DNA from 3 places in the Kluyvera chengduensis genome. Region 1 is predicted to be linked to each of the others. Evidence: predicted binding sites of a transcription regulator. Region 1 holds the regulator's gene; each other region holds the start of a gene.
The links. Region 1 encodes CRP, which controls carbon source genes, mostly activating them, when cyclic AMP is high. Its sites were predicted from a motif close to ATGTGANNNNNNTCACAT; they were not measured.
Positions count from the first base shown of each region.

Region 2: the regulator CRP is predicted to act here: its motif matches at 6,764-6,781, upstream of rhaS (HTH-type transcriptional activator RhaS).
Region 3: the regulator CRP is predicted to act here: its motif matches at 1,216-1,233, upstream of msrB (peptide-methionine (R)-S-oxide reductase MsrB).

Region 1 covers NZ_JBIQOI010000010.1:124,287-134,910, forward strand. Annotated here, with positions in the region: gene argD (bifunctional acetylornithine/succinyldiaminopimelate transaminase) at 1-341, shown strand, start outside; gene ACH1XZ_RS20120 (YccS/YhfK family putative transporter) at 334-2,409, opposite strand; gene crp (cAMP-activated global transcriptional regulator CRP) at 2,465-3,097, opposite strand; gene ACH1XZ_RS20130 (OsmC family protein) at 3,402-3,806, shown strand; gene ACH1XZ_RS20135 (phosphoribulokinase) at 3,903-4,766, opposite strand; gene ACH1XZ_RS20140 (YheU family protein) at 4,833-5,051, opposite strand; gene ACH1XZ_RS20145 (hydrolase) at 5,048-6,070, opposite strand; gene mdcA (malonate decarboxylase subunit alpha) at 6,320-7,975, shown strand; gene ACH1XZ_RS20155 (triphosphoribosyl-dephospho-CoA synthase) at 7,975-8,835, shown strand; gene mdcC (malonate decarboxylase acyl carrier protein) at 8,853-9,152, shown strand; gene ACH1XZ_RS20165 (biotin-independent malonate decarboxylase subunit beta) at 9,145-9,978, shown strand; gene mdcE (biotin-independent malonate decarboxylase subunit gamma) at 9,978-10,624, shown strand, end outside.
Region 2 covers NZ_JBIQOI010000012.1:52,288-62,911, reverse strand. Annotated here, with positions in the region: gene ACH1XZ_RS21230 (ABC transporter permease) at 1-268, opposite strand, end outside; gene ACH1XZ_RS21225 (sugar ABC transporter ATP-binding protein) at 269-1,774, opposite strand; gene rhaS (rhamnose ABC transporter substrate-binding protein) at 1,873-2,844, opposite strand; gene rhaD (rhamnulose-1-phosphate aldolase) at 2,936-3,766, opposite strand; gene rhaA (L-rhamnose isomerase) at 3,882-5,141, opposite strand; gene rhaB (rhamnulokinase) at 5,138-6,607, opposite strand; gene rhaS (HTH-type transcriptional activator RhaS) at 6,911-7,747, shown strand; gene rhaR (HTH-type transcriptional activator RhaR) at 7,819-8,667, shown strand; gene rhaT (L-rhamnose/proton symporter RhaT) at 8,678-9,712, opposite strand; gene sodA (superoxide dismutase [Mn]) at 10,004-10,624, shown strand.
Region 3 covers NZ_JBIQOI010000002.1:408,638-419,261, reverse strand. Annotated here, with positions in the region: gene gapA (glyceraldehyde-3-phosphate dehydrogenase) at 14-1,009, opposite strand; gene msrB (peptide-methionine (R)-S-oxide reductase MsrB) at 1,349-1,762, shown strand; gene ACH1XZ_RS07635 (YeaC family protein) at 1,806-2,084, shown strand; gene ACH1XZ_RS07630 (aliphatic sulfonate ABC transporter substrate-binding protein) at 2,081-4,009, opposite strand; gene ACH1XZ_RS07625 (hypothetical protein) at 4,048-4,215, shown strand; gene ssuD (FMNH2-dependent alkanesulfonate monooxygenase) at 4,283-5,455, shown strand; gene ACH1XZ_RS07615 (FAD/NAD(P)-binding protein) at 5,469-6,854, shown strand; gene ACH1XZ_RS07610 (LLM class flavin-dependent oxidoreductase) at 6,911-8,308, shown strand; gene chiD (chitinase ChiD) at 8,421-9,674, opposite strand; gene pncA (bifunctional nicotinamidase/pyrazinamidase) at 9,893-10,534, opposite strand; gene ansA (asparaginase) at 10,545-10,624, opposite strand, start outside.

The DNA of each region.
Region 1 (10,624 bases):
CCGTTGCGGGCGCCGCGTTCGATATTATCAACACCCAGGAAGTCCTGAACGGCGTGAACGCCAAGCGCGAGCGCTTTGTGCAGCACCTTCAGCATATCAATGCAAAGTACGACGTCTTTAGCGACGTGCGCGGTATGGGCCTGCTGATTGGCGCGGCGCTGAACGAGAAATACAAAGGCCGGGCGCGTGATTTCCTCTACGCCGCGGCGGACGTTGGCGTGATGGTCCTGAATGCCGGGCCGGACGTGATGCGTTTTGCGCCATCGCTGGTGGTGGAAGAAGTGGATATCGACGAAGGGATGCAGCGCTTCGCTCAGGCGGTCGCTAAAATCGTTAGCTAGCCCGCCGTTTTAACCAGCCTCCATGACGGGGGCGCTGTCGCCAGGCCACCGACGAGATGGTGTGCATAGTGCTCAGATGCCCCAGAATACGCTGAAGATGCTGTTCCATGGTGCTTAACGGACCATGGGACAGCGTGTCCGGCGATTCCATAATATTCACCTCACCGCTGCTTCCCGCCTCATCGTACTCCAGACGCTGCTGACAGCGCTGAAGAGCAACTTCGCAGGATTCCAGATACTGCTGCGCGAGATCCGGCGTCAGCATGTTGTGCTCGCGCGCTAGCGTCGTCATGGCGTTGATGTGCTCGACGATAAACTGACTATGGGTGACCCACAGCTTCATATCTTCCAGATAACGCGAGTTAAAGCCAGGCTCCTGCATGGCCTGGTTGAGCGTGTTGTAGAGCGTGTTGTGCGCCTGGTTCACGCGCATCCGCTGATAGGCCAGCTTCGGTGCCTGCGGGTCGGGGCTCAGGATAAGACGAATAGCCTCCTGGTCGGCTTCCAACGCCGCCTGGGCGTTTTGTCGAAGTTGACCGCTCTGCCACTGTGGCCACAGCCAGATCATCCCGCCAAAGGCAATCAGGCAGCCGATGATGGTGTCGATAAAGCGCGCGACGATAAACTGCTCGCCGTTCAGCGTCAGAATTTGCAGGGTATATACCGCGGTGATGGTAAAGCCGACGGTGGCCCAGCCGTAGTGACGACGGATAATCAGGTAGCTCCCCAACGTGACGATCAGCATGCCCGATAACGCTAGCCCTTCTGAGGTGTGGAAGTGCAGGACGACGGCGGCAATCACTAACCCCGCCAGCGTGCCCGCCGCACGATGGAAAATACGCACGCGGGTCGCGCCATAGCCGTTTTGCGTGACCAGCAGCACCGTCATCAGGATCCAGTAAGGCTTCGGCAGATGCAGCGCGGCACCCATCAGGCTGGCGATGCTGAGCATTACGCTGAGTCGAGCGGCATTACGCAGCGCCGGGGATTTCAGCGACAGATAGCTTTTAAGCGCTGCGAATAGCGGTAGACGTCGCTGTTTATCGGCCATCAGGTTGCGCGGGTAGAGCGGTCGCTGAGAGCGTAGCACGCGGGCGATGCGGCTGAAGTGCCATGCGCAAAACTGGCCGACCGGGTTGTCTGGATGCTGGTCGGCGATTTTCTCCAGCGCGCCTATTTGTTTATCCATATTGAAGCGGGTGGGGTAGCGGTGATAGAGAATATCGTCCGCCAGTACCCTCAGGCGCGCCGCAACGGTCTGGGCGTTCCAGCGGATCACCGCTTCGGCGTGGCTGCGTTCAACCAGCTTTTGTACCTCTTCGGGCTGGTGCAGGCTGACAGAGATATGTTCCTGTAAATCGAGCCCCACCTGGAAGGCGCGCAGCAGGCGCTTGTAATCGTTATGCTGGTTAGCCGCAAGCATGTGCAACTGCTGATAGCATTGGGAAATCAGATCCACCACTTTCTGCTGGCGAGTCAGCAACGGCGGCAGCGCGGTGCCCGGGTCGGTATGCTGCGTCAGCAGGCTATATTTCGCTTCACAGTATTCGGCGAGCTGGCGGTAAAGCAAGCTCAGTGATTCCCGCAGCGGCTGTTCGCGCCACATCCAGAACCACCACCAGTTAAATACTCCGTACCACAGCGTACCCAGCGCGTAGAGCAGCAAGGGCTCCCAGATGGGCATATTTCCCGCAAGGCTTAGGGTAAAGATAGACGCGATGAGCGAGGCGGGTAGTAGCCGCCCGTGCAGCGCGCTGATTTCCGCCGTAACGCCCAGCAGCAGCGCCAGCCCGGTGAGAATCAACGGCAAGGGGATGTCGCGCGCCAACAACAGCTGAACGGCAAGACTGCATCCGGCGAACAGACAGCCACCGATAATCAGGCGTTTAAAGAAGCGCTTATGCGGAGTGTCGAGACCGGCGATATTGCAGCAGGCGGGCACCAATGAAAACAGCAAACCCTGCTGGAGATGGCCGAGCAGAAGTCCGATAGCAACCGGCAGACATAACACCAGCGTTTGCCGCAGTGCATAGTTGACTTCCGGGTGGTAAATCAGCCTGCGCCACATAGGGGGAAAAACAAAAATGGCGTATTGCTTTTACAATACGCCATTTTGGGCCGGATTAGCGGGTACCGTAAACGACAATGGTTTTGCCGTGTGCGGAGATCAGGTTCTGATCTTCCAGCATTTTCAGAATACGGCCCACGGTTTCACGGGAGCAGCCAACGATCTGACCAATTTCCTGACGGGTGATTTTGATCTGCATACCGTCTGGGTGGGTCATGGCGTCAGGCTGTTTAGCCAGGTTCAGCAGGGTCTGAGCGATACGACCGGTTACGTCCAGGAAGGCCAGGTTACCCACTTTTTCAGAGGTGACCTGCAGACGACGCGCCATCTGAGAAGAGAGACGCATCAGAATGTCCGGGTTAACCTGGATCAGCTGACGGAATTTTTTATAAGAGATTTCAGCAACTTCACAAGCGGTTTTTGCTCGTACCCATGCGCTGCGTTCCTGGCCTTCTTCGAACAGGCCCAGCTCGCCGATAAAATCGCCCTGGTTGAGGTAAGAGAGGATCATCTCTTTGCCTTCTTCGTCCTTGATGAGTACAGCCACGGAGCCTTTTACGATGTAATACAGCGTCTCTGCTTTTTCACCCTGGTGAATCAGCGTGCTCTTCGATGGGTACTTATGAATATGGCAATGAGACAAGAACCATTCGAGAGTAGGGTCTGTTTGCGGTTTGCCAAGCACCATGCGCGGTTATCCTCTGTTATAAGCTCTTCCCAGCGGCAAAAACATTGCAGCCACTGGTTGCAATAGTATCCTTCCCGTTACCTGGGAAGTCGGCTGTCGAATAGGGTCGCAGCCTGTAATGTGATGTCCTCTGCATACATGCAGTACGTTTATGTATTACCGTAGCATCCCGACTGTTTTAGCATAGCTTTAGCCGTGTGTCTCCTGGTGTCTCGCTTCAGCATGACGGCGATCGCCTTCCATTGCGAGAATTGTTATGTGCGCGTAATCTGAGAAGAAAATTGCAACCTGGGAGTTAAATATTATGCAAGCACGTGTGAAATGGGTTGAAGGGTTAACCTTCCTCGGTGAGTCTGCTTCTGGCCACCAAATTTTGATGGACGGTAACTCTGGCGATAAAGCGCCGAGCCCGATGGAAGTCGTGCTGATGGCCGCCGGTGGTTGCAGTGCGATTGACGTTGTTTCTATCCTGCAAAAAGGTCGCAATGACGTGACCGACTGCGAAGTGAAGCTCACCTCTGAGCGCCGTGAAGAAGCGCCTCGTCTGTTTACGCACATTAACCTGCACTTTATCGTCACCGGTAAAGATCTGAAGGATGCGGCGGTATCGCGTGCGGTGGATCTGTCTGCTGAGAAATACTGCTCGGTGGCGCTGATGCTCGAAAAAGCGGTGAATATCACTCACTCTTACGAAGTGATCGAAGGCTGATTACATGCCAGACGTAGCCCGGCCGAACGCAGTGACGCCGGGGTCATTCCCGGAGTCGGTACTAGCGCACCTCGTCCGGGCTACCTGGTCTTGATGCTATTTCCTGCCTTCCATCAGCCGCTGCACCAGCGGCGTCATGATTAATTCCATTGCCAGCACCATTTTCCCACCGGGAACGACCAGCGTATTCATATGTGAGATGAATGACCCCTGCAACATGGCCAGTAGCCATGGGAAGTCGATGTGGTCGAGATTACGGAAGTGAATCACCACGAAACTCTCGTCCAGTGACGGAATGCTTTTGGCTGCAAACGGGTTAGAGGTATCGACCGTTGGCACGCGCTGGAAGTTGATGTGGGTGCGTGAGAACTGTGGGGTGATGAAGTTGATATAGTCTTCCATCGAACGCACCACGGAATCCATCACCGCTTCGCGAGAGTGGCCGCGCTCGCTGGTGTCGCGGATCATCTTCTGGATCCACTCCAGGTTAACAATCGGTACTACGCCAACCAGCAGATCAACATGCCGTGCGACGTCGTGCTGCGGGGTGACGACGCCGCCGTGCAGCCCTTCATAAAACAGCACATCGGTCGGTTCCGGCAGCGGCTGCCACGGCGTAAATGTGCCTGGCACCTGGTTCCACGGCACCGCTTCGTCATAGGTATGCAGGTATTTGCGTGACTTCCCCTGTCCGTTCAGGCCGTAGTCGCGGAAAGTCTGTTCCAGCAGACCAAAGTCGTTGGCATCCGGGCCGAAATAGCTGATGTGGCGGCCAAGGTCGCGGGCCTTACGGATAGCCATATCCATTTCCGGACGGGTATAGCGGTGAAAGCTGTCGCCTTCAACTTCCGCCGCGCGCAGGTTGAGCTGAGCAAAAATTTTACGAAACGCGAGGCTGGTGGTGGTGGTTCCCGCTCCGCTGGAGCCGGTAACGGCAATAACCGGATGTTTGGCAGACATGCGAATAACTCCCTGAACAGACGACAACGGAAGCAGGGTAAAATGCTTCCTGTCGTTAGAGTATAGTTAACCGCGAAATTGGTTACGGGGCATGATGTTGACGGTCTCGTGAAGCTCAGACCAGACCAGCACCGCTTCGCCTGTTTGTAGCTGGTGTTTGACGTCGGCGACCTTTTGCGCAAGTGAACGTTCATATTCACCATAATCAGTGCCTTCGCGCAAGACAAAGCTTTCAATCAGGTTATCCAGCGTCTCCGGGTCGATATCCTGCCAGGGAATTATCATGCCTTGCCTCCCAGCCACGGCATCAGCCAGGCAGGGATACGTTTTTCCAGCCACATTTCCGGGTGGCGCAGCGTGCCGCCGATGAACCCAACGTGGCCACCGTATTCGGTGAGCTGGTAGACGACGTTGTCCGGTAGCTCTTCCTGGGCAGGAATGGAGTGGTGGTCCATAAACGGATCGTCTTTCGAGTGGATGATCAGCGTTGGTTTGGTGATTTTGCTTAAGATAGGCATCGCGCTACATTGACGGTAATAATCAATAGCGTCGGCGAAACCGTGGATCTTCGAGGTGATCGAATCATCAAACTCGCGGATGCGGCGCATACTTTTCAACTGACGCAGATCCACCGGCAGTGAGCCGGGATAGGCTTTGAGCTTACGCGCAGCGTTGCCTTTCAACAGGTTCAGCAGATAGCGCTGATAGACCCGCGAGAAGCCCTTATCCATATGGTAGCTGCAGGCTTCCAGCATAAACGGCGCGGAGACAATCACCGCCGCATCGATCGGCACGTCATCACCTTCTTTGGCCAGCAGGCAGGCCAGCATATTGCCGCCAAGCGAGTAGCCAACCGCCGCCGTTGGCGCTTTGCCGTATTCGCGCTGTAGCCAGTTCAGGAACCAGGTGCCGTCTTCCGTTTCACCTGAGTGATAAATACGGTTCAGACGGTTCGGCTCGCCGCTGCAGCCACGAAAATGCATGACCACGCCCAGCCAGCCTTGCTCTTTGGCTGCGTTAATCAGGCCATGCGCGTACGGGCTGTGCAGGCTACCCTCCAGACCATGAAACACCACCAGACGAGGCTTATGCAGCGCGCCTGCCGGGTCTTCACTCCACGCTAAATCGACGAAGTCGCCGTCCGGCAGCTCAAGGCGTTGCCAGTGTGGAGTGAATTGCAGCTTGCGACGAAGCAGGCGCGGCAGCATGGTTTGTAGATGGCGGTTACTAATGCCGCGCATTGGCACAAACTCGGCGCTGCTCGTTGCATCAATGCCGAGGTCATGGTGGGTGGTTTCAGTCATAGCGATGTGATGTTTCCGATTAATCTGCCGCCTACTATACCGTCACTTTGCCATTGTGTTTATGAAAATGAGGGATCGGTAGTCGTTTTTCTCCCATCAGGATCTGATCCTAATCACAATTTGTTACTTCAATTATTACTCTCAGGCTAATGATTCTCTCCTACGCTTAATTGATGACTTTCTCGCCAGGGTGCACAATCTTTTCAGTGTTAAGCAATCAAAATGATTAGCTGAATCAGGAGGTTAATAATGTTATCTGGGCAAACACCAGCACGCGTCTGGAACACACGTCGCACCGAAAAACAGCGACGTCTGGCTTCCGTACCGGTGCAGGGCAAGGTTCTGCCGACCGCAGACCTGACCGCCATGCTGGAAAAACTGATCGCGCCGGGTGACCGCGTGGTATTAGAAGGGAATAACCAAAAGCAGGCAGATTTCTTATCCCGCATGCTGGCCGAGGTTAACCCGCAGATTGTGCACGACCTGCACATGATTATGCCAAGCGTCGGTCGCAGTGAGCATCTGGACATCTTCGAAAAAGGGATCGCCCGCAAGCTGGACTTCTCCTTCTCCGGTACCCAGAGCCTGCGCATTTCGCAGCTGCTGGAGGATGGTCTGCTGGAAATCGGCGCCATCCACACCTACATCGAACTCTATTCCCGTCTGTACGTTGACTTGTCGCCTAACGTTGCGCTGATTGCCGGTTTTAAAGCCGACCGCAAAGGTAACCTCTATACCGGGGCGAGCACCGAAGATACCCCAGCGCTGGTTGAAGCTGCCGCGTTCCACGACGGTATCGTCATCGCACAGGTGAACGAGTTGGTAGACGACGAATGTGACCTACCGCGTGTGGATATCCCTGGCTCCTGGGTTGACTTCGTAGTGGTTGCCGACAAGCCGTTCTTTATCGAACCACTGTTTACCCGCGACCCGCGTCTCATCAAACAGGAACACATCCTGATGGCGATGATGGCGATTAAAGGCATCTACGCGGAACACCAGGTCCAGTCGCTGAACCACGGTATCGGCTTTAACACCGCGGCTATCGAACTGCTGCTGCCAACCTACGGCGAACAGCTCGGCCTGAAAGGCAAAATCTGTAAACACTGGACGCTGAACCCGCACCCAACGTTGATTCCAGCGATTGAGAGCGGCTGGGTAGAAAGCGTGCACTGCTTCGGCGGCGAGCTGGGGATGGAAGAGTACATCCGCGCCCGTCCTGACATCTTCTTTACCGGTTCCGACGGCTCGATGCGTTCTAACCGCGCCTTCTGCCAGCTGGCAGGTCAGTACGCGGTGGATATGTTCATCGGCTCTACCCTACAGGTTGATGGCTACGCCAACTCCTCTACCGTGACCCGTGGTCGTCTTTCCGGCTTCGGTGGCGCGCCAAACATGGGCCATGACCCACACGGTCGCCGTCATGCAACGCCAGCCTGGCTGAACATGATCACCGAGCCAGACCCAATGCAGCGCGGTAAAAAACTGGTGGTGCAGATGGTTGAAACCTTCCAGGCCGGCGTGAAACCAACCTTCGTCGAAAAACTCGATGCTGTGGAAGTGGCTAAATCTTCAGGGATGCCGCTGGCTCCGGTAATGATCTATGGCGACGACGTGACCCACGTGCTGACTGAAGAAGGTATCGCCTACCTCTACCGCGCGAAAGATCTTGAAGAGCGTCGTGCGATGGTGGCTGCGGTCACGGGTATCACCGATATCGGCCTGGGCGTTGACGCTAAACGCGTTGCCGAACTGCGTCAGAGCGGCAAGGTGGTTTATCCGGAAGATATGGGTATTCGTCGTACCGATGCCACCCGTTCACTGCTGGCGGCCGGTAGCGTTGCTGACCTGGTGGAATGGTCCGGCGGTCTTTACAACCCACCTGCGAAATTCCGGAGCTGGTAATGAAACTTCTGCCCCAGATTCAGGTTGAAGGCGGTGCCGAATGGCTGGCGCGAACCGCCACGCAGTGTCTGATTGACGAAGCACGATTAAGCCCGAAACCCGGTCTGGTGGACAGTCGGGGGAACGGCGCGCACCACGATTTATCGTTGGCGCTGATGGAGCGCTCAGCGCACAGCCTGACCTCCACGTTTCAGGCGCTGGCGCAACAAAGCTGGCAGCGTCCGGCGGATATTGCGCTCAGACAAACCATAGGGCGACTCGGCCGTGAGGGCGAGCAACAGATGATGGCCGCGACCAACGGCGTGAATACCCACCGCGGCGCGATTTGGGCGCTGGGGTTGCTGGTGAGCGCCGTCGCGATGCACGGCGGTACCGGTGGCGCGCAGCAGATAGCCGCCACCGCAGCGGAGCTGGCGAAGCTGCCGGACGACGCGGCGCCGAAAGTCTTCAGTAAGGGGCTCCGCGCCACACACCGTTATCGCGTACCAGGTGCTCGCGAAGAAGCTCAGCAGGCGTTTCCGCATGTGATGCAGCGAGCGCTGCCGCAGCTGCGTTTAAGCCGCTTGAGCGGCAGTAGCGAAACGTACGCGAGGCTGGATGCGCTGATGGCCATCATGACTTCGCTGACCGATACCTGCGTGCTGTCTCGCGCAGGGCTGGAAGGGCTTGATGCCATGCAGGACGGTGCCCGTGCGGTGCTGAATGCTGGCGGTAGCGCTCATCCGGCGGGTCAGGCGGCATTAGCGGAGCTCGATAGCCAGATGCTGGCGCTGAATGCCTCGCCGGGCGGCGCTGCCGACCTGCTTGCCGCCACGCTGTTTCTAGATCGCGTCGAAACCACGTCGAATCGCCGTATTTAAAGCATTAAGAGGATGTTATGGAACACATTACGTTAACCGTACCGGCCAGCCGCACCTTAAGCGGCAAAGCGCTGGCAGGCGTTGTGGGCTCCGGGGATATGGAGGTGTTATTCACCGCCGACCAGAGCCAGACGTTAACCATTGATATCACCACTTCTGTCGATAACAGCACCAGCCGTTGGGAAGCGCTGTTCAACCGTCTGCAAACGGTCAGCAGCCTGCCGGCGGGCAAACTGACTATCCACGACTTCGGCGCGACGCCGGGCGTGGCGCGCATTCGTATCGAACAGGTTTTTGAAGAGGTGAGCTATGCGTGATGACCGCAGTTTTATCGAATTAAAAGCACGCCAGCGTGCGCATGCGCTGCTGGATGAAGGCAGCTACCGTGAACTGCTCGACCCGTTTGAAGGCGTGATGTCTCCATGGCTGGGCGCGCAGGGCATTGTCCCGCAGGCCGATGACGGCATGGTGGTAGCCAAAGGCACCATTAATGGCAAACCAGCCGTTGTGGTGGCGATTGAAGGCGCATTCCAGGGCGGCAGCATGGGCGAAGTGTCCGGTGCCAAAATGGCGGCGGCGCTGGAGCTGGCAGCGGAAGATAACCGCAACGGCATTCCTACCCAGGCGGTACTGAGCCTGGAAACCGGCGGTGTGCGTTTACAGGAAGCCAACCTCGGTCTGGCGGCGATTGCCGACATCCACGCGGCAATTGTTGACCTGCGTCGTTATACCCCGGTGGTCGGCATTGTGGCGGGTACCGTGGGCTGCTTCGGTGGGATGTCCATCGCGGCGGCGCTGTGCAGCTATCTGATTGTGACCCGCGAAGCGCGTCTCGGCCTGAACGGCCCGCAGGTCATCGAACAGGAAGCCGGGATTGAAGAGTACGACTCCCGCGACCGTCCGTTTATCTGGAGCATGACCGGCGGTGAAGTTCGTTACCAAAGCGGGCTGGTTGAAGCGTTGGTTAACGACGGTGTGAACGCGGTGAAAGCCGCCATGAACGACGCGCTGGCGAAAGGCGTGCCGGCAAAACATCGCACCGATAACTACGACTGGTATCTCGATCGCCTGAGCCATTTCGACACCCGCAAACAGGCCGATTCAGAACAGATTAAAGCGCTCTTCGCCCGGGAGGTGAAATGATGAGTAACGTAATTAGCCGTGGCGAATTATGGCTGGAAACGCTGGTTCCAGGTGCCAAACGTATTGCAGGGCTGTGCCCGTCCGTACAGGCCGCTGATGGCGAACTGAACGGTGAAACCGTGCGTTTTATTGCCGTCGTTCCGGATGCCCATAACCACTACCCGCGCGCCACCAAAGGCGAAGTGGGTCTGCTGGAAGGCTGGACGCTGGCGAAAGTGGTGAGCGAAACCATCGCCGCCGATGCCAACAGCGCCGTGAAGCGCCCGATTGTGGCGGTGATTGATGTTGCCAGCCAGGCCTATGGCCGTCGTGAAGAAGGTTTTGGTATTCACCAGGCGCTGGCTGGTGCCGCAGCGGCGTATGCCAATGCGCGTCTGGCAGGTCACCCGGTGATTGGCCTTATCGTCGGTAAAGCGATGTCCGGTGCGTTTCTGGCGCACGGCTACCAGGCAAACCGCCTGATCGCTTTTAACGACAAAGGCGTACTGATCCACGCGATGGGCAAAGAGTCCGCGGCGCGCATTACCCTGCGTACCGTTGAAGCGCTGGAAAAACTGGCGGCAACCATTCCGCCGATGGCGTATGACATCAGTAACTACGCCACCCTTGGGCTGCTGGAAAACCTGCTGGATATCAGCAACCCGGA
Region 2 (10,624 bases), on a different contig from region 1:
CCGGCACGTCAGGATAGTGGAAGTTAAGCAGCGCGACGATCATCCCGGTGAGCGCCAGGTTGGCGGCCATCGACAGGTCGATGCCTTTGGTCAGCAGCACCATCATCTGCCCCAGCGCGAGGATGATTAAGATGGCGGTATCGTTGAACATCTCCACCAGGTTGCCCGGCGAAACGAACGACGGCACGCGGCTGCCGATGGCACCGATCATCAAAATAATGACCGCAGCGAGCAGCGCTTCGCGGTGTTTAAATAAGGATTGCCACATTTATGCTGCCTCCTTCCCCGCACCGCTGGCGGCGCTGACGATGGTCTCCGCGGTAGCTTCACCGGCCTGATATTCCGCGACCATCAGCCCTTCATGCATCACGATAATGCGGTCGGCCATGCCCATTACTTCCGGCAGTTCCGACGACACCATAATCACCGCCAGCCCCTGGGCAACCAGCTCGGACATAAACTGATGCACGGCGGCTTTTGAGCCGATATCGATGCCTTTAGTGGGTTCATCCAGAATGATCACGTCCGGATGTGTCGCCAGCCATTTGCCGATCACCACTTTCTGCTGGTTACCGCCGGAGAGCGTCTCCACCGGCTGCCGCCAGCTAAAGGCTTTCACCTGCAGGCGGCGGGCATATTCGTCGGCAAGCTGCCATTCGCGGGCGTCGTTGAGCACGCCGCGCGGGTTGAGTTTGCTCAGCTGCGGCAGGCTGATGTTCTGGGCAATCGGCAGTTCGATAATCGCCCCCTGCTTTTGCCGCTCTTCCGGCACGCAGACGATCCCGGCATTGATGGCATCGGCAGGCTGGCGAAAATGTACCGCTTTGCCGTTCAGGCGTATCTCTCCGGAAGAGGGGTGTGACACGCCGGAAAGCGCCTGCATCAGCTCGGTACGCCCGGCACCGACCAGGCCGTAGAAGCCGAGAATTTCCCCTTTACGCAGGGTGAAATCGATATGGGCAAATTCGGTCGGGTGGCAAAGATCTTTGACCTCCAGCACCACGCTGCCTTTTTCGCACGCCACTTTCGGGTAGGTTTGCGTGATCGCGCGGCCCACCATCATGGCGACCATCCGCTCTTCGGTTATCTCATTGATTGCGCCGGAGCCTACGTATACGCCGTCACGCAAGATGGTGTAGTGATCCGCGAGCTCAAAAATTTCATCAAATTTGTGCGAGATAAACAGGATGGCTTTGCCTTCCAGCTTTAAACGCTCAACGATTTGATAAAACTCCAGAATTTCGTGCTGAGAAAGGGCGGCGGTGGGTTCATCGAGGATCACCACCTGCGCCTCAAACGACAGCGCGCGCGCAATCGCCACCATGTGGCGCTGGGCTATGCTGAGGGTTTTTAAGATGGCGCGCGGGTCAATCTGCACGTCGAGGCGGGTGAGAATTTCCCGCGCTTTCTGGTGCATCGCAGGCCAGTCGAGCTTTTTCAGCCAGCCCTTGTAGAGGTACTGGCCGACAAAAATATTTTCGGTGACCGATAGCTCATCGAACAGCACGGTTTCCTGATGAATGGCGGTGATCCCCACCCGGTGCGCGGAGTCCGGCGTGGGCAGGGTAATGGGAATCGCTTTATAGAGAATCTCGCCCTCTTCGGGCTGATAAATACCGGTCATCACTTTGACCAGCGTGGACTTGCCCGCGCCGTTTTCACCGATTAATGCGGTGACCTTACCGGGCCAGAGATCGAGCTGCACGTTTTCAAGCGCGCGCACGCCGGGGAAGACTTTGGTGATCCCCTTAAGCTGCAGCAAAGGTGTAGCCATGATAAGTCTCCATCATTGGGGTTGTAGGCCGGATAAGCGATAGCGCCATCCGGCAAAACGGCGGGTGGCGCTATCGCTTACCCGCCCTACAAAACGCATCAGAAGATTTTCGAGAACTTATCAATGTTGCTGGCATCGTAGACGAACGGCTCGGACATCGCGCCGTTGCCGTCAGCATCGAGCTTCACTTTGCCCAGTTTGCCCATGCTGGCTTCGGTTTTGGTTGCCGTGCCTTTTACCAGGTCATCGGCAAGGTAGGTCGCGGCATAGCCCAAATCGATTGGGTTCCAGATGGCGAAGCTTTTGCTCGCGCCGGCCATTTCAGACGGCAGCCCCAGCCCGGTGACGTAAACCTTGCCAATTTTGCCCTGATCCTTCACCGCCTGCGCCGCGGCGACAATGCCGACGGAAGACGGAGAGACAATCACTTTCAGGTCCGGGTAAGACTTCAGCAGCCCGACCGCTTCGCGGTAGCTCTTATCCGACAGGTCGTCGCCGTAGGCCACGGTCACCAGGTTGATGGACGGATAGTTCGGCAGCACCTTTTTCATCTCGCCAATCCAGATGTTCTGGTTGGTGGAGGTTGGGGTCGCGCTCAGAATGGCGACGTCGCCTTTCTCTACGTTCAGCGCTTTCAGCGCATCGGCGGCAAGCTTGACGTTGGTTTCGCCAATCAGCTGATTATTCGAGGGGTTCAGGTGAATTTGACGGCCGCCGGCGGCAACGCCGGAATCCCATGACACGACCTTAATGCCGCGCTGCATGGCTTTTTTCAGCACCGGCACCACCGCATCGGGATCGTTAGCGGAAATGGCGATCGCATCGACGCCCAGGGCGATCAACCCGTTAAGCACTTCGATCTGCGCTTCAGCCGTGGTGGTAGTGGGGCCGGTATAAATGACTTTTACATCGCCTAACTCTTTGGCCGCCTCCTGTGCGCCAACGTTCGCGGCTTCGAAGAAGCCATTGCCTAATGACTTCGCCACAAGGGCAATTTTCACTTCAGCTAAAGCGGAACCGGACAACGCCAGGGCGGCAACGGTGAGGATGAAGCTTGCTTTTATTTTCATTGCTTGTACTCCACGGTTTTGAGTTAGTTGGTTTGCAGGTAACAGAATTTTTCCCCTGCGGATCGTTGCCCGCAGGGGTTATGCGATGTTCTTACTTGTACAGATTTAATGCGCTGGCCATCGGGGTCACGCCAAAGCGCTGGCCGAGGGCAATCAGTTCTTGCTGCGTGATGGTCTGCTTCATGCCGCCCATCGAGTACACCTTAACCAGCACTTCTGCCGATTTTTCGGCGGTATCAATCAGACCAAAGGTTTCGTCGAGCGTAGGGCCGCTGCCGAAGACGCCGTGGAACGGCCACAGCACCAGGGAGTGCTGCTGCATTTCGACGGCGGTTGCCTGGCCGATTTCATCGGTACCCGGCACCATCCACGGCAGAATGCCGACGCCGTCCGGGAAGACCACCAGACACTCGGTGCTGCCTTCCCACAGTTTGCGGGTAATCAGCGCGGAGTCGTTTTCCAGTACGTAGGTCAGCGCGATCAGGTTGGTCGCGTGGCAGTGCATGATGACGCGGTCTTTACCGCCGGTCAGTTTGATACGTTCGCAGTGTGACAGGAAATGTGCCGGCAGTTCGGAGGTTGGTACGGCTTCGTGAGTCAGCCCCCACAAAATATGGTAGCCCGCGCCGTCGCTATCGACTTTCACTACGCCGAGGTTGGCGGCCGGGTCGAGCTGCACGTTACGGAAGAATTTGCCGGAGCCGGTGACGATAAACGGCGTATTTGCCAGCATTGGCATCGGCTGGCTCAGGGCGATATAGCGCGGTTTGGCGTGGAAATCGGCGGTGAACGGCGCGATATCCGCGTCGTCCAGGCGCAGCGTCAGGTTGCCGCCGTTGCGTTCGTCCCAGCCTTTTAACCAGGCGTCAGAGGTGGCTTTAATCATGCCCTGGACGAACCAGGAATCGGTAATGGTCTGCATAGTCTTGTTGTCCTGTATACTTTGATGCCCGATGACGCTGCGCTTATCGGGCCTACAATGGCTGTTGTTTCGTAGGCCGGATAAGGCAAAGCCGCCATCCGGCAATCGCACTCGATTATTTACGCTTGTTCAGAATCTCTTTCTCGTAGCTGCGTACGCTCTCCAGCCACTGGCTGCCCGCTGGCGTATCGTTACGCTGGCAGTACATTTCCCATACTGCCTGCCATGGCAGGCATTTCTGCTCTTCCAGCAGCGCCAGACGGGCGGTGTAGTCACCGTCAACTTCCAGCTGACGCAGCTGCTCGGTTGGCTCCAGCAGCGCGCGCAGCAGGGCTTTTTTCATGTTGCGGGTACCGATAACCCACGCCGCGATGCGGTTGATGGAGGCGTCAAAGAAATCGAGGCCGATGTGCACACGGTCAAACAGGTCGTGGCGGATGATTTCGCTCGCGATAGCCTGGGTTTCGTCATCCAGTAGCACCACGTGGTCGCTGTCCCAACGTACCGGGCGGCTTACGTGCAGCAGCAGGCGCGGCACGTACAGCATGGCGGCGGAGATTTTGTCGGAGATAACTTCGGTTGGGTGGAAGTGACCGGCATCCAGGCACAGCGCGGTCTGGCGGCTGGTGGCGTAGCCCATATAGAACTCGTTGGAGCCGACGGTATAGCTCTCTGCGCCAATGCCGAACAGCTTGCTCTCGACGGCATCGATGTGATGCGCCGGGTCCAGTTTTTCGCTGATGACTTCATCCAGCGCGGCGGCCAGACGCTGGCGCGGCGCTAAACGGTCCACGGTGACGTCTTTCATGCCGTCAGGGATCCAGATGTTCATCACCGAAGGCGTCCCCAACTGCTCGCCAAAGTAGGCGGAAACGCGACGGCTGGCCTTGCAGTGGTCAATCCAGAACTGGCGAATTTTCGGGTCGGCGTGGGACAGCGTAAAACCGTCGGCGCTCAGCGGATGTGAGAAGCAGGATGGGTTAAAATCGAGGCCCAGCTTGTGTTTCTTCGCCCACTCAACCCAGTTTTTGAAGTGCTCAGGTTTGATCTCGTCGCGCGCCACCGGGGTGTCAGACTCCAGATAGATAGCGTGCAGGTTCAGACGTTTTGGCCCAGGGATCAGGCTCAGCGCCTGCTCCAGGTCGGCGCGCAGCTCGGTCGCGTTACGCGCTTTACCCGGGTAGTTACCGGTCGCCTGAATGCCACCCGTTAAACTGCCTTCTGGATTTTCAAAACCCGCGACGTCATCGCCCTGCCAGCAGTGCATCGAAACCGGTAAGCGGTCCAACTGGCGTAACGCCTCTTCGACATCGATACCTACAGCGGAATAGCGCTGTTTCGCGAGTTCCCAGGCTTGTTCAAGTTGAGTGGTCATGCGCAAAGCTCCTTTGTCTGTCGTTGTTGCTGAAACTGCGCAACGTAGCGGGCAATTTCATGGTCTGGATTCGGGGTGAATGTGGTGAGGCTGTAGTTACCGGTCACCACCTTGCGGAAATCGTCAACGTTAGTGAGTTCGTCCAGCGTCATCAGCTGGATGCCGATGTTGCCGAGGGTTGAGGCTTCAATCGGGCCCGCGACCACGGTGATGCCGCAGGCATCGGCGCACAGCTGGTTCAGCATCTGGTTCTGGCAGCCGCCGCCCACGATGTGCAGTTGGCTGAACGGTTTGCCGCGAAGCTGCGCCAACTCGTTGAGCACGTCGGCGTACAGCAATGCCAGGCTGTCGAAGATGCAGCGTGCCAGTTCTGCAGGCGTGGTCGGAACGGGCTGCGCCGTTTCGCGGCAGGCGGCCTGAATCTCGGCGCTCATGTTTTCCGGGTTGATGAAGCGGTCTTCGTTCGGATTAATCAGATAGCGGCAGGCTGGCAGTGCTTGCGTTTCGGCAATGAGATCGGGCAGGTTGCCAACCTTTTGTTCTTTCAGGACGCGCTGTAGCAGCCACAGGCCCATAATGTTTTTCAGCACCCGGTAGCGCCCTTCCGCGCCACCTTCATTGGTGATGTTGGCGCGCTGCGCCATTTCGCTGGTGTACGGGGTTTTGCTTTCAAAGCCCATCAGCGACCAGGTGCCGGAAGAGAGATAGGCGGCATCGTGGCCTGCCAGCGGTGAGGCAATCACGGCGCTGGCTGTATCGTGGCTGGCGACGGCAACCACCGGGATTTTATTACCCAGCGGGCAGATCCAGTGACCGATCACATTGCCGGGGTGGGTCGGTGTACCGAACCACTCGCGCGGCGCGCCGGTCCAGTTCAGCAGGTCTTCATCCCAGTTATCGCTATCGATGTTGACCAATTGCGTGGTGGTGGCGTTGGTGTATTCCCAGTTCATGTTTCCGGTCAGACGGAAGCTAAGGTAGTCCGGGATCAACAATGCATGAGCCGCTTTGCTGACCAGCTCTGGCTGTTGTTCAACCAGCGCCCGTAGCTGGTAGAGCGTGTTGAACGGCAGGAACTGAATGCCGCTACGACGATAGATCTCACTTTTACCCAGCTGTTCCATTGCCATGGCCATGACGCCGTCGGTTCGGCTATCGCGATAGGCCACCGGCAGGCCAACGCGCTGCCCGTGTTTGTCCAACAGGACGTAGTCCACGCCCCAGGTGTCGATACCGATGCTGTCTATCAAAATGCCTTCATCGCACACCTTGTTGAGGCCGATGCGGATTTCAGCTTCCAGCGCGTCGATATCCCAGGTATCGAAACCTTCCCGCTTATGCAGGCTGTTCACGAAACGGTGAATTTCGCGCAGTGAAAGCGAACGCTGTTCGGCATCAAAGCGCGCCAGCATTACGCGTCCGCTAGAGGCGCCTAAATCGACGGCCACACAATGGCGAAAAGTCATGGCAAGAGTCCTTCTATGAGTCATTGCGAGACAGTCTAGAAAAAGCGCAATGCCACAACCTTCTCGTTACTGACAGGCGAAATTAGGCGCTGGCAAGAAAGCAAAGATGAACGTGAGAGAGTTCACAAATTCCGCCGATGGCGGGGTTTTCAGGGGGTGTGATGATGACCGCATTTCCCGATCTTTCCGGCTGTTTCTTGAAAAAACGACCGGCTTTGCGCGGTTTGCTGTCAAAACGTCAAGGTCAGATCCGTTATCGGATATTACTATCCTGATAATCTTTCTCATTTGTTGAGGCTCGCGATGACCGTACTACACAGCGTGGATTTCTTCTCTTCCGGCAAGCTTCCCGTGGCTATCGAACCTCGACTTCCTCAGGCTGCATTTCCTGAGCATCATCATGATTTTAATGAGATTGTTATTGTTGAGCACGGTACGGGTATTCATGTGTTCAATGGTCAGCCGCATACTATTTGCGGGGGCACCGTTTGCTTCGTTCGCGACTTTGATCGCCACTTATATGAGCACACGGAAAACCTCTGTCTGACGAATGTGTTATATCGCGCGCCGGATGCTTTCCAGTTCTTGTCAGGTCTGAATAAACTGCTGCCGCAGGAGCAGGATGGTCACTATCCTTCCCATTGGCGCGTAAACCAAAGCACGCTACAGCAGGTCAGGGCGATCGTCGGTCAGATGGAAGAGGCGAACGACAGCACCGATATGATGTCGCTGGCCAATCGTGAAATTCTGTTTATGCAGCTGCTGGTGCTGCTGCGTAAAGGCAGTCAGGAACAGGGGGCGGTGGATAATGATGCGCGCCTGAATCAGCTGATGGCGTGGCTGGAAGAGCACTTTGCGGAAGAGATCTGCTGGGAAGGATTGGCGGATAGGTTCTCGTTATCTCTGCGCACGCTGCATCGCCAGTTGAAGCATTGCACCGGCCTGACCCCGCAGCGCTACCTTAACCGTCTGCGCCTGATTAAAGCGCGCCACATGCTGCGCCACAGCGATGAGAGCGTGACCGAGATTGCTTATCACTGCGGTTTTGGCGACAGCAACCACTTTTCTACTCTGTTCCGTCGCGAATTTGATTGGTCGCCGCGCGATATTCGCCAGGGGCGAGACACCCTGCTTCAGTAACGCGAAGGCAATCACCGTTTTTTGCCTCAAAACGGCTAATAATAAAAAGTTGTTAGTCGTGAGGTGCCAGCGTGCCAGGCCAGTTAATTCTTCGAAAAGCCGACTTTTTTGCCAGTCCATCGCAGGCGGTGGCGGTGGCTGACCGCTATCCGCAAAATGTCTTTGCGGAGCATACCCACGAATTTAACGAGCTGGTGATGGTCTGGCGCGGCAACGGCTTACACATCCTCAACGACCGTCCTTACCGCATCACCCGCGGCGATCTATTTTATATCCGCGCGGAAGATAAACATTCCTATGCCTCGGTTAACGATCTGGTTTTACAGAATATTATCTACTGCCCGGATCGCTTAAAGCTCAACCTTGACTGGGTGGCCCATATTCCCGGGCTGCACGGCTCGCACTGGGCGCCGCACTGGCGGATAGGCAGCACCGGCATGACCCAGGCGCGGCAGATAATGACGCAACTGGAGCAGGAGAGCCGTAAAGACGACGTGTTAGCCAACGAGATGTCCGAACTGCTGTTTGCCCAGTTGGTGGTCTGCCTGAAACGTTACCGTTATGCCACCGACAACCAGGCGGCGACGCAGAGCGAAGCCTTACTCGACAAACTGCTCACCGTGCTGGCGAGCAGCCTGAACCGTCCCTTCGTCCTTGATACTTTTTGCGAGCAGCAGGGCTGCAGCGAGCGCACGCTGCGCCAGCAGTTCCGCAGCCAGACCGGCATGACCGTTAACCACTACCTGCGCCAGCTACGGATTTGCCATGCGCAATATCTGCTTCAGCATACTGAACTGCTGATTGGCGAAGTGGCGATGCGCTGCGGGTTTGAGGACAGTAACTACTTTTCGGTGGTGTTTAACCGTGAGATAGGAATGACGCCCGGGCAGTGGCGGCAACGGAGTCGCGTTGCCGCCTGAGGTTCTCGGTTTAGCTTGCCATGCCTAGCCCAACGACGTTGGCGGCAATAATGATGACGACGCAGCCCAGACTCAGCACGCTAACGGGCTGGCGTCCGGCATTTTTCCACTCTTTCAGAATCAGCCCCACCAGACCGCCGCACAGCACATAGAAGCTCATGTGCAGCATCCAGCTCATATAGTCATACTGCGACGGAATGCTGGCGTGGCCCCACGCGTAGAAGAAGAACTGGAAATACCACATCAGCCCGCCCAGTGCAGAAAGCAGAATGTTGCTGATGATTAGCGGTTTTGCCAGCGAGAAGTCAGCTTTTATCGACAAGTTTTTAACTTTTACCAGACGAATAAAGCAGAAGCCAAGGTTCACCAGCGCGCCGCCGCCCATAATGACCACGTAGCTTGGCAGCGCGGTATAAAGCGGGTCGACCCCTAACGCGGCGGCCGCTTCGTGCATCGGTTTAGCGGCGTTCATGGCAAAGGACATCCCGGCGGAGAAGACGCCGCACATGATGGCCAGCATCAGCCCTTTCTTCAGGTTGAAATCTTCCGCTTTGATGCCCATTTTTCGTTCTTTCAACTGCCCGGCGCGGGTCACAATCCCGACGCCAATCACGGCGATCAACACGCCAAGCAGCGTCATCTGGCCGCCCTGGGTGTGGATGAGCACATCAAACTGACCGTTAATAATGGGCGTCATTAACGTACCGACAATCAGCGTAATGCCAATGGCAATGCCAATCCCCATCGACATGCCGAGATAGCGCATGGTCAGGCCGTAGTTGATGTTACCGACGCCCCACATGGCGCCAAACAGAAACACCGGCAGGAGCGTTGAAGCACTGAAGGAACGATAGTAGGCCCAAAAATCGGGCAAGAGCAGGGCGCTGACCGCCCAGGGCAGGACAATCCACGAAACAATCCCGCCAATAGACCACATGGTTTCCCATGACCACTGCTGAACTTTTTTGAACGGGGCATAGAAACAGGCTGCACTGGCCGCACCTATCAAATGCCAAAAAATACCCATTGTAATTGCATGGTTCATTGATTTTATCCTCATCCATTTTTTTGTCGTAGTTATCGTCTTCCGACAGGATGAGTCTAAAAATCAGGCGCTTTTTTAACCTTCAGGCTGTTGCCATCCAGGGGGATACATTGGCAGTACGTGGTGTAATTGGCTGTTCAGGCTCACAAAAAAACATCTATGCCCTAAAGTTATAACCTTATAAAAACTACGGCATTGATAATCATTTTCAATATCATTTAATTAACTATAATGAACCAACTGATTACGCGGCGTTTACAGGTTTGCCGCCCGACAATAATGGAGATGATTATGAGCTATACCCTGCCATCACTGCCTTATGCGTACGATGCCCTGGAACCGCACTTCGACAAACAGACGATGGAAATCCATCACAGCAAACACCACCAGGCTTACGTGAACAACGCTAACGCAGCGCTGGAAAGCCTGCCAGAGTTCGCTGCGCTGTCTGCTGAAGAGCTGATCGCGAAACTGGACCAGCTGCCGGCTGACAAAAAAACCGTTCTGCGTAACAACGCAGGCGGCCACGCTAACCACAGCTTCTTCTGGAAAGGCCTGAAAAAAGGCACCACCCTGCAGGGTGACCTGAAAGCGGCTATCGAGCGTGATTTCGGTTCCGTAGACAACTTCAAAGCTGAATTTGAAAAAGCAGCAGCAACACGTTTCGGCTCCGGCTGGGCGTGGCTGGTGCTGAAAGGCGACAAACTGGCTGTGGTTTCTACCGCAAACCAGGACTCCCCGCTGATGGGTGAAGCCGTTTCCGGCGCTTCCGGTTTCCCAATTGTGGGCCTGGACGTTTGGGAACACGCTTACTACCTGAAATTCCAGAACCGCCGCCCGGACTACATCAAAGAGTTCTGGAACGTGGTGAACTGGGACGAAGCAGCAGCGCGTTTCGCCGCTAAAAAATAA
Region 3 (10,624 bases), on a different contig from region 1:
TACTCATCTCAACTTATTTGGAGATGTGAGCGATCAGGTCCAGAACTTTGTTAGAGTAACCAGTTTCGTTGTCGTACCAGGAAACCAGTTTAACGAAGTTGTCGTTCAGAGCGATACCCGCTTTAGCATCGAATACGGAAGTGCAAACTTCACCGTTGAAATCGGTAGATACAACGTCGTCTTCGGTGTAACCCAGAACGCCTTTCATTGCGCCTTCGGAAGCAGCTTTGATTGCTTTCTTAATTTCTTCATAAGAAGCAGCTTTTTCCAGACGAACGGTCAGGTCAACTACGGATACGTTAGGGGTTGGAACGCGGAACGCCATACCAGTCAGTTTGCCATTCAGTTCTGGCAGTACTTTACCTACTGCTTTAGCAGCACCGGTAGAGGATGGGATGATGTTCTGAGCTGCGCCGCGGCCGCCGCGCCAGTCTTTGTGAGACGGGCCATCAACGGTTTTCTGAGTAGCGGTGGTCGCGTGAACAGTAGTCATCAGACCTTCGATGATACCGAAGTTGTCGTTGATAACTTTAGCCAGCGGAGCCAGGCAGTTAGTGGTGCAAGATGCGTTAGAAACGATGTCCTGACCTTCGTATTTGTCAAAGTTAGCGCCTTTAACAAACATAGGGGTGTTGTCTTTAGAAGGACCAGTCAGAACCACTTTTTTCGCGCCAGCAGCGATGTGCTTACGAGCGGTTTCGTCAGTCAGGAACAGACCAGTTGCTTCAGCAACAACGTCAACGCCTGCTTCGTTCCACTTCAGGTTAGCCGGATCACGTTCAGCGGTAACACGGATTTTTTTACCGTTAACGATCAGATGACCGTCTTTCACTTCAACGGTACCGTTGAAACGGCCGTGAGTGGAGTCATATTTCAGCATGTAAGCCATGTAGTCTGCGTCTAACAGATCGTTGATTGCAACGATCTCGATGTCAGAACGTTCCTGAGCAGCACGGAAAACAATGCGACCGATACGGCCAAAACCGTTGATACCTACTTTGATAGTCATATATTCCACCAGCTATTTGTTAGTGAATAAAAGGTTGCCTGTAAAATTACAAAAACCTTACGCAGCGTCAAGCGGAATCGTGTCAATCATTGCGACAAATCAATCCTCTGCCTAAGCTTTAGTCGACTGACATGCCTCACTCTTCCTATGAGCTTGAAACCACATGAGGGCGGCGCCGGGGATTTTAAAGGGCGCAGAAGATAAAAATGTGATTTAAGTCACAATTCCCCGGGTGCCTTTTCACGCCGATTAAGTTTAGAACAAAAGTTCACACTTCATTGTTAATGTTTTGTTAGAATCGTCTGGCATATGTATTTTTCATAATGAGATGTGAGCAAAATGGTGAAAAAAAACACCCCAGAAGAACTGAAAAATACCCTGAGTGAAATGCAGTTCTACGTGACTCAGAAACATGGCACAGAACCGCCGTTTACCGGGCGTTTACTGCACAATAAGCGTGATGGGATTTACCATTGTCTGGTGTGCGATGCGCCGCTTTTCCACTCCCAAAGTAAGTATGATTCCGGTTGCGGCTGGCCCAGTTTTTATGAGCCGGTGAGCGACACGGCTATCCGTTACCTCAATGATTACTCCCACGGCATGCAACGCACTGAAATCCGTTGTGGAAATTGCGATGCGCACCTCGGGCATGTGTTCCCTGACGGTCCGCAGCCAACCGGTGAGCGTTTTTGCGTCAACTCCGCTTCGTTGAGCTTCACGGATGATGAGAACGGCGACGCCACTAAGGGTTGAAGAAACGATTCAGCAAATTATTCCTGAGGAGAGGGCGCTGACGATGAGTATTGAGCAAATGATCGACAATATGACGCCGGAAATTTACCAGCGTTTAGTCACCGCGGTGGAGTTAGGAAAATGGCCCGACGGCGTGGCTCTGACGGCCGAACAGAAAGAAAACAGTCTGCAACTGGTGATGCTGTGGCAGTCGCGCTACAACGATGATGCGCAGCACATGACTATCGACACGCAAGGGCAGATGGTGATGAAGAGCAAGCAGCAGTTAAAAGAAGACTTCGGTATCACACCGAAGCCAATTGCGACGTTTAAACAGCACTAAGCTGCCGCCCAGGGCTCAACCCACTGCGCGTTGGCATACCACAGCGCCTCTCTGACCGCTACGGGCCTGTTCAGCAGGCCCAGTGCGTAAAAACGATCGGCGATAGTTTGCTGCGCGCGTATCGCCTGCAGATCCATTTCACGCGTTTGATGGCTGCGCCGCGCCAGCGCACAGACCAGCGCGCTCGTATCCAACCCCAGTTCGCTTGCCAGAAGCTGTGCTGCCTCATGGCGGTGTCTATCGATAAACTTGCCGGTTTTCACCAGCGCCGCGACGATCCCGCTGATAATCTCTTCGTTATGCTGAGCATACTGACGGCGGGTGATATAGAACTGATGGTTATTCACCCGGCCTTCCCCGGTGGCAAGCACCCGCAGAGTACCGCTGCGCTCCGCCGCGCTGAGGACCGGGTCCCACATCATCCATGCATCCGCTGCCAGATAGTCGCTGGCGGTTAAAGGAAACTTAGGCGGGGCATACACCACTTTGACGTCTCCCAGCCCCAGCCCGGCCTCTTCCAGAATCTGTACCAGCAGCCAGTGCACGTTTGACCCTTTATTCAGCGCAATACGCTTGCCTTTGAGTTGTTCAATGGCGCGGATATCGCTGTCATGCGGCACCACCATTGCCACGCTACGCGGCGCTGGTGGCTCCCAGGCCACGTAAAGCAGCGCGTTGTCCTTCGCCTGAGCAAAGATGGGCGGCGCTTCGCCGGTGGTACCAAAATCAATTTCATCGTTACTCAGCGCTTGCAGCAACTGCGGGCCAGCGGGATATTCGCTCCACAGCACGTTTACCCCTGAATCGGCGAAGGTCTGCTCCAGAAGCTGACGCGCTTTCAGCACCCCAAGATTACCAAAACGCTGGTAGCCAATACGCAGTTCGCGTTCGCGTGGCGGCGCAGGCAGCGGCTCACCCGGTTTGCGACGTTGCTTAATGACCCCCAGATGAGCCAACTGGGTGCGCAGCGCATGGCGGCTCATGCCGAGCAGCGAGGCGGCCTGGCTCTGGTTGTTATCACTTTGGCTCATGGCCGTCTGGATCATGGCGCGCAGCATACGATCGTACAACGCGCCGCTATGCGTCTGTAGCTGACGGCGCATAAAGATGGTCAGCTCGTCGCTTTCATCCTGCGCAGGGAGCGGTGGCGAAGTGGCTGAGGTGAGCCGCAGATGCTCCGGCAAGAGCAGTACGTCGGGGTTCAGCAACACCGCATTATGCAGCGTATTTTCCAGCTCGCGGATATTGCCAGGCCAGGGATACGCCAGCATCAATGCCAGCGTTTCCGGAGCAATCTGCTGCTCTGCTCGACCCAGCCTGTGGGCATAGCGCTGGATAAAATGAGCGGCCAGCACCGGGATGTCCTGTTTACGCTGGCGCAGCGGTGGGAGATTCACGGCGGCGATATTCAGGCGATAAAAGAGATCTTCGCGGAATCGACGCTCCTGAATGGCGCGTTTAAGATCGACATGCGTCGCGGCAATCACCCGCACGTTGATGCGAACCGGCCTGTGGGACCCCACGCGCGTAATTTCTCGCTCCTGAAGCACACGCAGTAGCTTGACCTGCAGCGACGGGCTCAGCTCACCAATTTCATCGAGCAGCAGGGTGCCGCCTTCCGCGGCTTCAAACCAGCCTTCATGACGGTGCGTCGCACCGCTGAATGCGCCTTTCTCATGGCCAAACAGTTCGGACTCCGCCAGCGATTCGGTTAACGCGCCGCAGTTCACCGCCAGAAACGGCGCATGGGCGCGCGGGCTATGGTGATGAAGGTAGCGTGCCACCACCTCTTTGCCCGTGCCGGTTTCGCCAATAATCAGCACCGTGGCATCCGTCGGGGCAAGCCGGTTCAGCACTTTCTGAAAGGCCTGTGAGGCGGGGTCGACCAGTATCGGGCCTGATGAAGTGAGTTCTGCATTGCGCATCGTGAGTCTCCGGCTTATTCCTGTCTGGACGGTATCTTTTGCGCGATAAATTTTCCAGAGGGGAACAGGCGCAGTCTGTTGCCATTGCAGCAGTTTTTGCCTACTCGCTGTTGCATTTGCAACAGCGAGTAGGCGCCGGGGTTTTGTTTAATTTATTGATTTTAAAAGTGATTGATATTTTTAAAAACTGGCACGTATTTCGCTAACTCCTTTATAACTGACTCAAATAACCACTTCTATAAATACCAAATATAGTTATAAAGGAAATGGATAATGACCGTACAAGCCGCAGAGAACATCAATATCTTCTGGTTCTTACCCACCCACGGTGATGGGCGCTACCTGGGCACCACCGAAGGAGGGCGGCCGGTAGACCTGCCTTACCTGCAACAGGTGGCGCTGGCGGCAGACAGCCTTGGCTACTACGGGGTATTGATCCCCACCGGAAAAAGCTGTGAAGACTCCTGGCTTGTTGCCGCCGCGCTGGCACCGATAACGCGAAATTTGCGTTACCTGGTGGCGGTACGCCCCGGTTTGCAGCCTCCGACTCTGGCAGCACGAATGGCCGCCACCCTTGACCGACTTTCTGAAGGCCGCCTGCTGATAAATGTCGTGACCGGCGGCGACCCGGTTGAAAATAAAGGGGATGGCATTTTCTTAAGCCATAGCGAACGCTATGAAGTCACGCATGAGTTTCTTGAGGTTTATCGTCGGCTGCTGGCGGGCGAAAAAGTGGACTATCACGGCCAGCATATTCAGGTGGAAGGCGCAGAAGTGCTGTTTCCGACGGTACAGCGCAACGGGCCGCCGCTCTACTTTGGCGGATCGTCGGAGCAGGCCATTGATGTTGCCGCCGACCATATCGATGCCTACCTGACCTGGGGCGAGCCGCCAGCGCAGGTGGCGGAGAAACTGGCGGTGGTTAAAGCGCGGGCGGAAGAGAAAGGGCGCACGCTGGAGTACGGTATCCGTCTGCATGTGATTGTGCGCGAAACGGAAGACGAGGCCTGGGCCGCCGCCGATAAGCTTATCGCCCATCTTGATGACGACACTATCGCGCAGGCGCAGCAGATTTTTTCTCGCATGGATTCAACCGGCCAGGCGCGGATGAGCGCGCTGCATAACGGTAACCGCGACAACCTGCGTATTGCGCCGAACCTTTGGGCGGGCGTTGGGTTGGTGCGCGGAGGTGCCGGTACCGCGCTGGTGGGCAGCCCTCAACAGGTGGCCGAACGCATCAGGGAATATCAGGCGCTGGGGATAACCAACTTTATCTTCTCTGGCTACCCGCATCTGGAAGAGGCGCACCGCTTTGCCGAACTGGTGATGCCGCTGCTGCCAACCAGCACTCAGCCACGTTCGGCGAAAGGGCAGCTTAACACCGGGCCCTTCGGTGAAACCATCGGCGGCGCGGCGCGCCCCGTCAAACAGGTCAGCGCGAGCTGAAGGAGGCGGTGTCATGCAACCACGGATGAGCGAGCCCCATGTGGTGATCGTCGGGGGCGGGTTTAGCGGTACGGCAGTCGCCATCCATTTGCTGCGCGAGGCGGCGCGACCGGTAAACATCAGCATTATTGAACCACGCAACGCGCTGGGGCAGGGAGTCGCCTATTCAGCCAGTGACCCGGCGCATCGGATTAACGTTCCCGCCGCGCGCATGCAGCTTGCGGGAGATGATGATGGCACGTTTGACCGCTGGTATCGGCGTCATGGTGATTTTCCGCAGGACCCGCAGGCGCAGCTTGCCGATGGCAGCATCTACCCGCAGCGTGGGGCATTTAGCCGCTATCTTCAGGCCGCGCTGGCAAGTGAAGTCAGCGCACAGCGCGGGCGGGTGAGACATCTTCAGGACCGGGCGGTTGATTGGTGCAACGGGCAGGTGGTGACAGAAAAAGGTGAGCGGCTCCAGGCCGATAGTCTGGTACTGGCCATTAGCCACCCGCCGCCGCAGCTACCTAGTGGGGTAGGTGAACTGGCGCACCACCCGCGGGTGATAGCGAACCCGTGGCAGTCCGATGCATTAGCGACCATCCCCTCTACGGCAAAGGTCGCGGTTATGGGGACGGCGCTCAGCATGGGCGACGTGGTGGCTTCACTTCATCGCCAGGGGCATCAGGGGGACATTATCGCTTTCTCACGCCACGGGCTGCTGTCACGTCCCAATGCGCCAATCAATTTGCCGAAATGGACGATCGATGTTCTGGCAGGGCCGTTGCGCCAGCGTCTGAAGCAGATACGCCAGGATATTCGCCGCGCCGCTGATGCAGGGTTGCCGTGGCAGGTGGTGCTGGATGCGGTGCGCAGCCAGGGACAGGTTATCTGGCAGCAGATGAGTGACAAGGAAAAGCGTCAGTTCCAGCGCCATCTGCGGCGTTTCTGGGACGTGCATCGTTACCGTATTGCTCCACAGGTGGCGCAAGCGATTGAATCCCGGCAGCGTGCGGGCACATTGCGCGTGCTGGCCGCACGGCTGAAGAACACCCGCCTTCATGGCGACACGCTACATCTTGCGCTACTTGCGCGCGGTGGCGAACCACAGGTGGAAACGGTGGACTATCTGGTCCTCACCACTGGCCCTGCACACAGCAATCTGATTAGCGGCCAACCGTTTTTAAGCGCGCTCCAGCAGGCCGGAATTATCCGCGCCGATTCACTGGGGATGGGCATTGACGTTAACGCGCAGTCGCAGCCTGTCGGCAGCACATTACCGATTTGGGTTGCGGGCCCCGCCGCGCGCGGACGTTTTGGCGAACTGATGGGACTGCCGCAGGTTGCCGATCACGCGCAGCAGGTCGCACACGCCGTGCTGGAAAAACTGGACTGTCGTCAGCGCGTTTTATCGTAAACACACCAACACTATTTTTGACGCCGGGCTTTAGCCGGGCGTCGTGGGAGAATGCTATGTCATCACAACGTGAAATTCGTCTCAACGCTTTCGATATGAACTGCGTCGGCCACCAATCACCGGGGCTGTGGGCCCATCCGCGCGATCGTTCCTGGCAGTATAAAGACCTGGATTACTGGGTCGATCTGGCGCGCCTGCTTGAGCGCGGCAAGTTTGACGGCCTGTTTATTGCCGATGTGCTGGGCGTTTATGACGTGTACAACGGTAACGGTGATGCGGCCATTCGCCAGGCGGCTCAGGTGCCGGTTAACGACCCGCTGGCGCTGGTCACGCCAATGGCCCTGGTGACGGAGCATCTGGGTTTTGGTCTTACCGCATCGCTATCGTTTGAACATCCTTATCCCTTTGCCCGTCGTCTGTCGACGCTGGACCACCTGACCAAAGGGCGCGTGGGCTGGAACATTGTGACCTCCTATCTGGAAAGCGGGGCGCGCAATATCGGCCAGCAGGCGCAGACGGCGCATGACGCGCGTTACGACTACGCCGATGAGTACCTGGAGGTTATCTATAAACTGCTGGAAGGCAGTTGGGAAGAGGGGGCGATTCTGCGCGATCGTGAACGTAGAATTTTCAGTGACCCGAGTAAAATTCACGCCATTAACCACCACGGCAAGTTTTTTGATGTGCCGGGTTATCATCTGTGTGAACCGTCGCCGCAGCGCACGCCGGTGCTCTACCAGGCGGGGGCATCCAGCCGTGGTAAGCAATTTGCGGCAAGCCACGCCGAATGCGTGTTTGTCGCATCGCCGTCAAAAAGCGCGTTGAAAAAGACGGTTGCGGATATCCGCCGTCGCGCCGAAGAAGCGGGACGCGATCCGCGCAGCATTCTGATCTTCAACATGCAGACGGTTATCGTTGGCGAAACCGACAAAGCCGCACAGGCGAAGTGGCAAGAGTATAAAAACTGGACCAGCTACGAAGGCGCGCTGGCACTGATTTCTGGCTGGACGGGGATAGACTTCGGTCAGTATCAACCGGATGAAGTGTTCACCTATTCAAAAACCAACGCCATTCAATCGGTGGTGGATACCTTCTCAACCGCTGACCCGGAGCGGCAGTGGTCGGTAAAAGCGATGGCGGATTGGGTCGGCATTGGCGGCTTTGGCCCGTTGATGGTGGGCAGCGCACAAACGGTCGCGGATGAGCTGCAATCGTGGGTGGAAGAGACGGATGTGGACGGCTTTAACCTGGCCTACGCGGTCACGCACGAAACGTTCACCGATGTGGTCGAATTGCTGATCCCTGAACTGCAAAAACGCGGGGTGTATAAGCAAGAGTACAGCCAGGGCACGCTGCGCGAAAAGCTGTTCGGCGGCAGCCCCCGGTTGCAGACGCCGCATCCGGGAGCAGGTTACCGTATTCATGAACAAAGCGGGATTTTAACGCCGGCCTAACCGGAAACGGCGTGCCGCCTCGTCCGGGCTACGCGAAGCTTGTAGCCCGGCCAAGCGAAGCGCCGCCGGGATGGCTCGGTATCTCGTATCGACACCAGGTCACCCAGGTGGCCTAGTGTTTTATCCCGAGCGACTCAGCCAACTGTTTTGCCAACTGGTTGTTGTCATCCGCGCCATACTCCCAGAACATCGCGCCTGCCAGCCCTTTGCTCTTGATGTACTCGGCTTTGATGCTCACCGAACGTGGATTTTCATAGGAGAGCGCAAACAGCGGTTTCCCATCCGTTGACTGCACCGACAGCCACGGCACCTTCGCCTGGTCATCCCAGTGCTCGGTAAAGCGCTTCTGCGGATCGTTCAGCAGCTTGCTCACAATGTCGTTGTATTTCACGTAGGTATCTTTGCTCAAATCGAAACCAAGCGATTTAAACAACGCCACCTCGTGCGCGCTAAAGTAGGGCTGGGTCACCGGGTTTTTCTGCGCGTCCGGCTTGCTCCAGTCGATACCCGGCTCAACGGTGCGTTTTGGCACCCGGCCATAGAAACCAATACCCAGATTCATCTGGCTCGGCTTCAGTCCGGCCGCCAGATAGTTATTTACCACGAAATCAGCGCTATATTTATCCGCCGCGGCAACCGTCGGCCACTGGGTCGAATCATACAGGTTTGAGTTGAAATACTGGGTGCCGTACGCCATGTCGTAGGTCATCAGGTTGATGTAATCGAGCAGCGGTGCAATGGCTTTTACGTCGACCCAGCTTTTCGGGCTTTCCGCATTCGCGCCAACGGCAATCGTCACCAGCTTTTTATGACCAAACGCAGCACGTAGATCTTTAAGCAGGGTGGTGAAGTTATCGCGATCCGCCGGTTGGCTTGCCACCAGCCCCCACGCGCCGTTAACCGGGTATTCCCAGTCAAGGTCAATGCCGTCTAAGCCATATTTTGCCACCACATCCTGCACCGAGCGGACAAACACTGCACGGGATTCCGGCGTTGCCGCCGCGCCGGAGAAGCCGCGAGCACCCCAGCCGCCGACGGAGAGCAGGACTTTCAGGTCAGGGTTCTGTTTACGCAGTACGGGGATTTTTTCTAAGTCAGCCTGGACTTTCGGCGAGAGCCAGATTTGGTGCAGTTTGGTCGGGTCTTTTAACGCGTCGTTGGTTTCGTCTTTCTCGTCGTTGTAGATAAGGCCAAACGAGTAGTTCAGGTGGGTAATCTGACGCACATCGAGCTTATTGATATCGCCGCCGGGCCCGGCCGTCACGTCACCGCCACCGTTAAAGTAGCCGACGGACATCAAGGAATTTGCGGAAACAACCGAGGCGCAGAGCAGGGGTAATGCTGCCAGCAAAGGCAAAAGTTTCATAAACGGTCCTCTTTGACATTAAAAAAGCAAACACGCCACGGAAATGGCGTGGCGAAAAAACAACCGTTCGAACATATCACTGCTATTAAGTTAAATCTGAGAGATGGTTCACGAGGGGAAGAAAGGCGAAGTTGAAATGGTAGGCCGGATAAGCGAAGCGCCATCCGGCAATGTGCTAGGTGTCTGCTGGATGGCGCTTCGCTTATCCGGCCTACGTGTTAACCTTGAATTTCCAGCCAGTCATCCAGCGTATACAGCGTGGCCCCCTCGACGGTCATCTCCATAAAGGCGTTGGCGCTGTCCTGCGGCTGAATATTCACCCCACGACAACCATCGGTGATAACGTTAACCGCATAGCCCAGTTGCAAGGCATCCAGCACGGTGAACTTTACGCAGTAATCGGTCGCAAGCCCTAACACCACAAGCTCGTTGATACTGCGCTCGCGCAGCCACGCGTCCAGACCGGTTTTCTGCCGATGACCGTTGTCGAAAAAGGCGCTGTAGCTGTCGATATTAACGCTTTCACCTTTGTGGAACACGGCATCAATATTCTGGGCTGCAAGCAGAGGATGCAGCGCCGCACCGTCGCTGTGCTGCACGCAGTGATCCGGCCAGAAGGTTTGCGCAAGGCCGTCGAGCGTGCCCTGGCTGTAGGCGTCAACCCCGTGCTGGCTGGCAAAACTGCCGTGGTTAGCCGGGTGCCAATCCTGGCTTGCTACAACAGCATCGCCGCGAATTTTAGCGGCGCGAATCAGCACGTTTGCGACGTCGATAGTGCTGTCACCGTCGGCGACGGCCAGCGCCCCACCGGCACAGAAATCGTTCTGTAAATCCACTAATAACAGTGCGCGTTGCGTCATCTCGCTCTCCTTACTCGTCCGGGGTCAGTTCACCGCGCAGGTTTTGCTGCATGGCGCGGCGAATGGCGTCGGCATCCAGCCCCTGGCTTA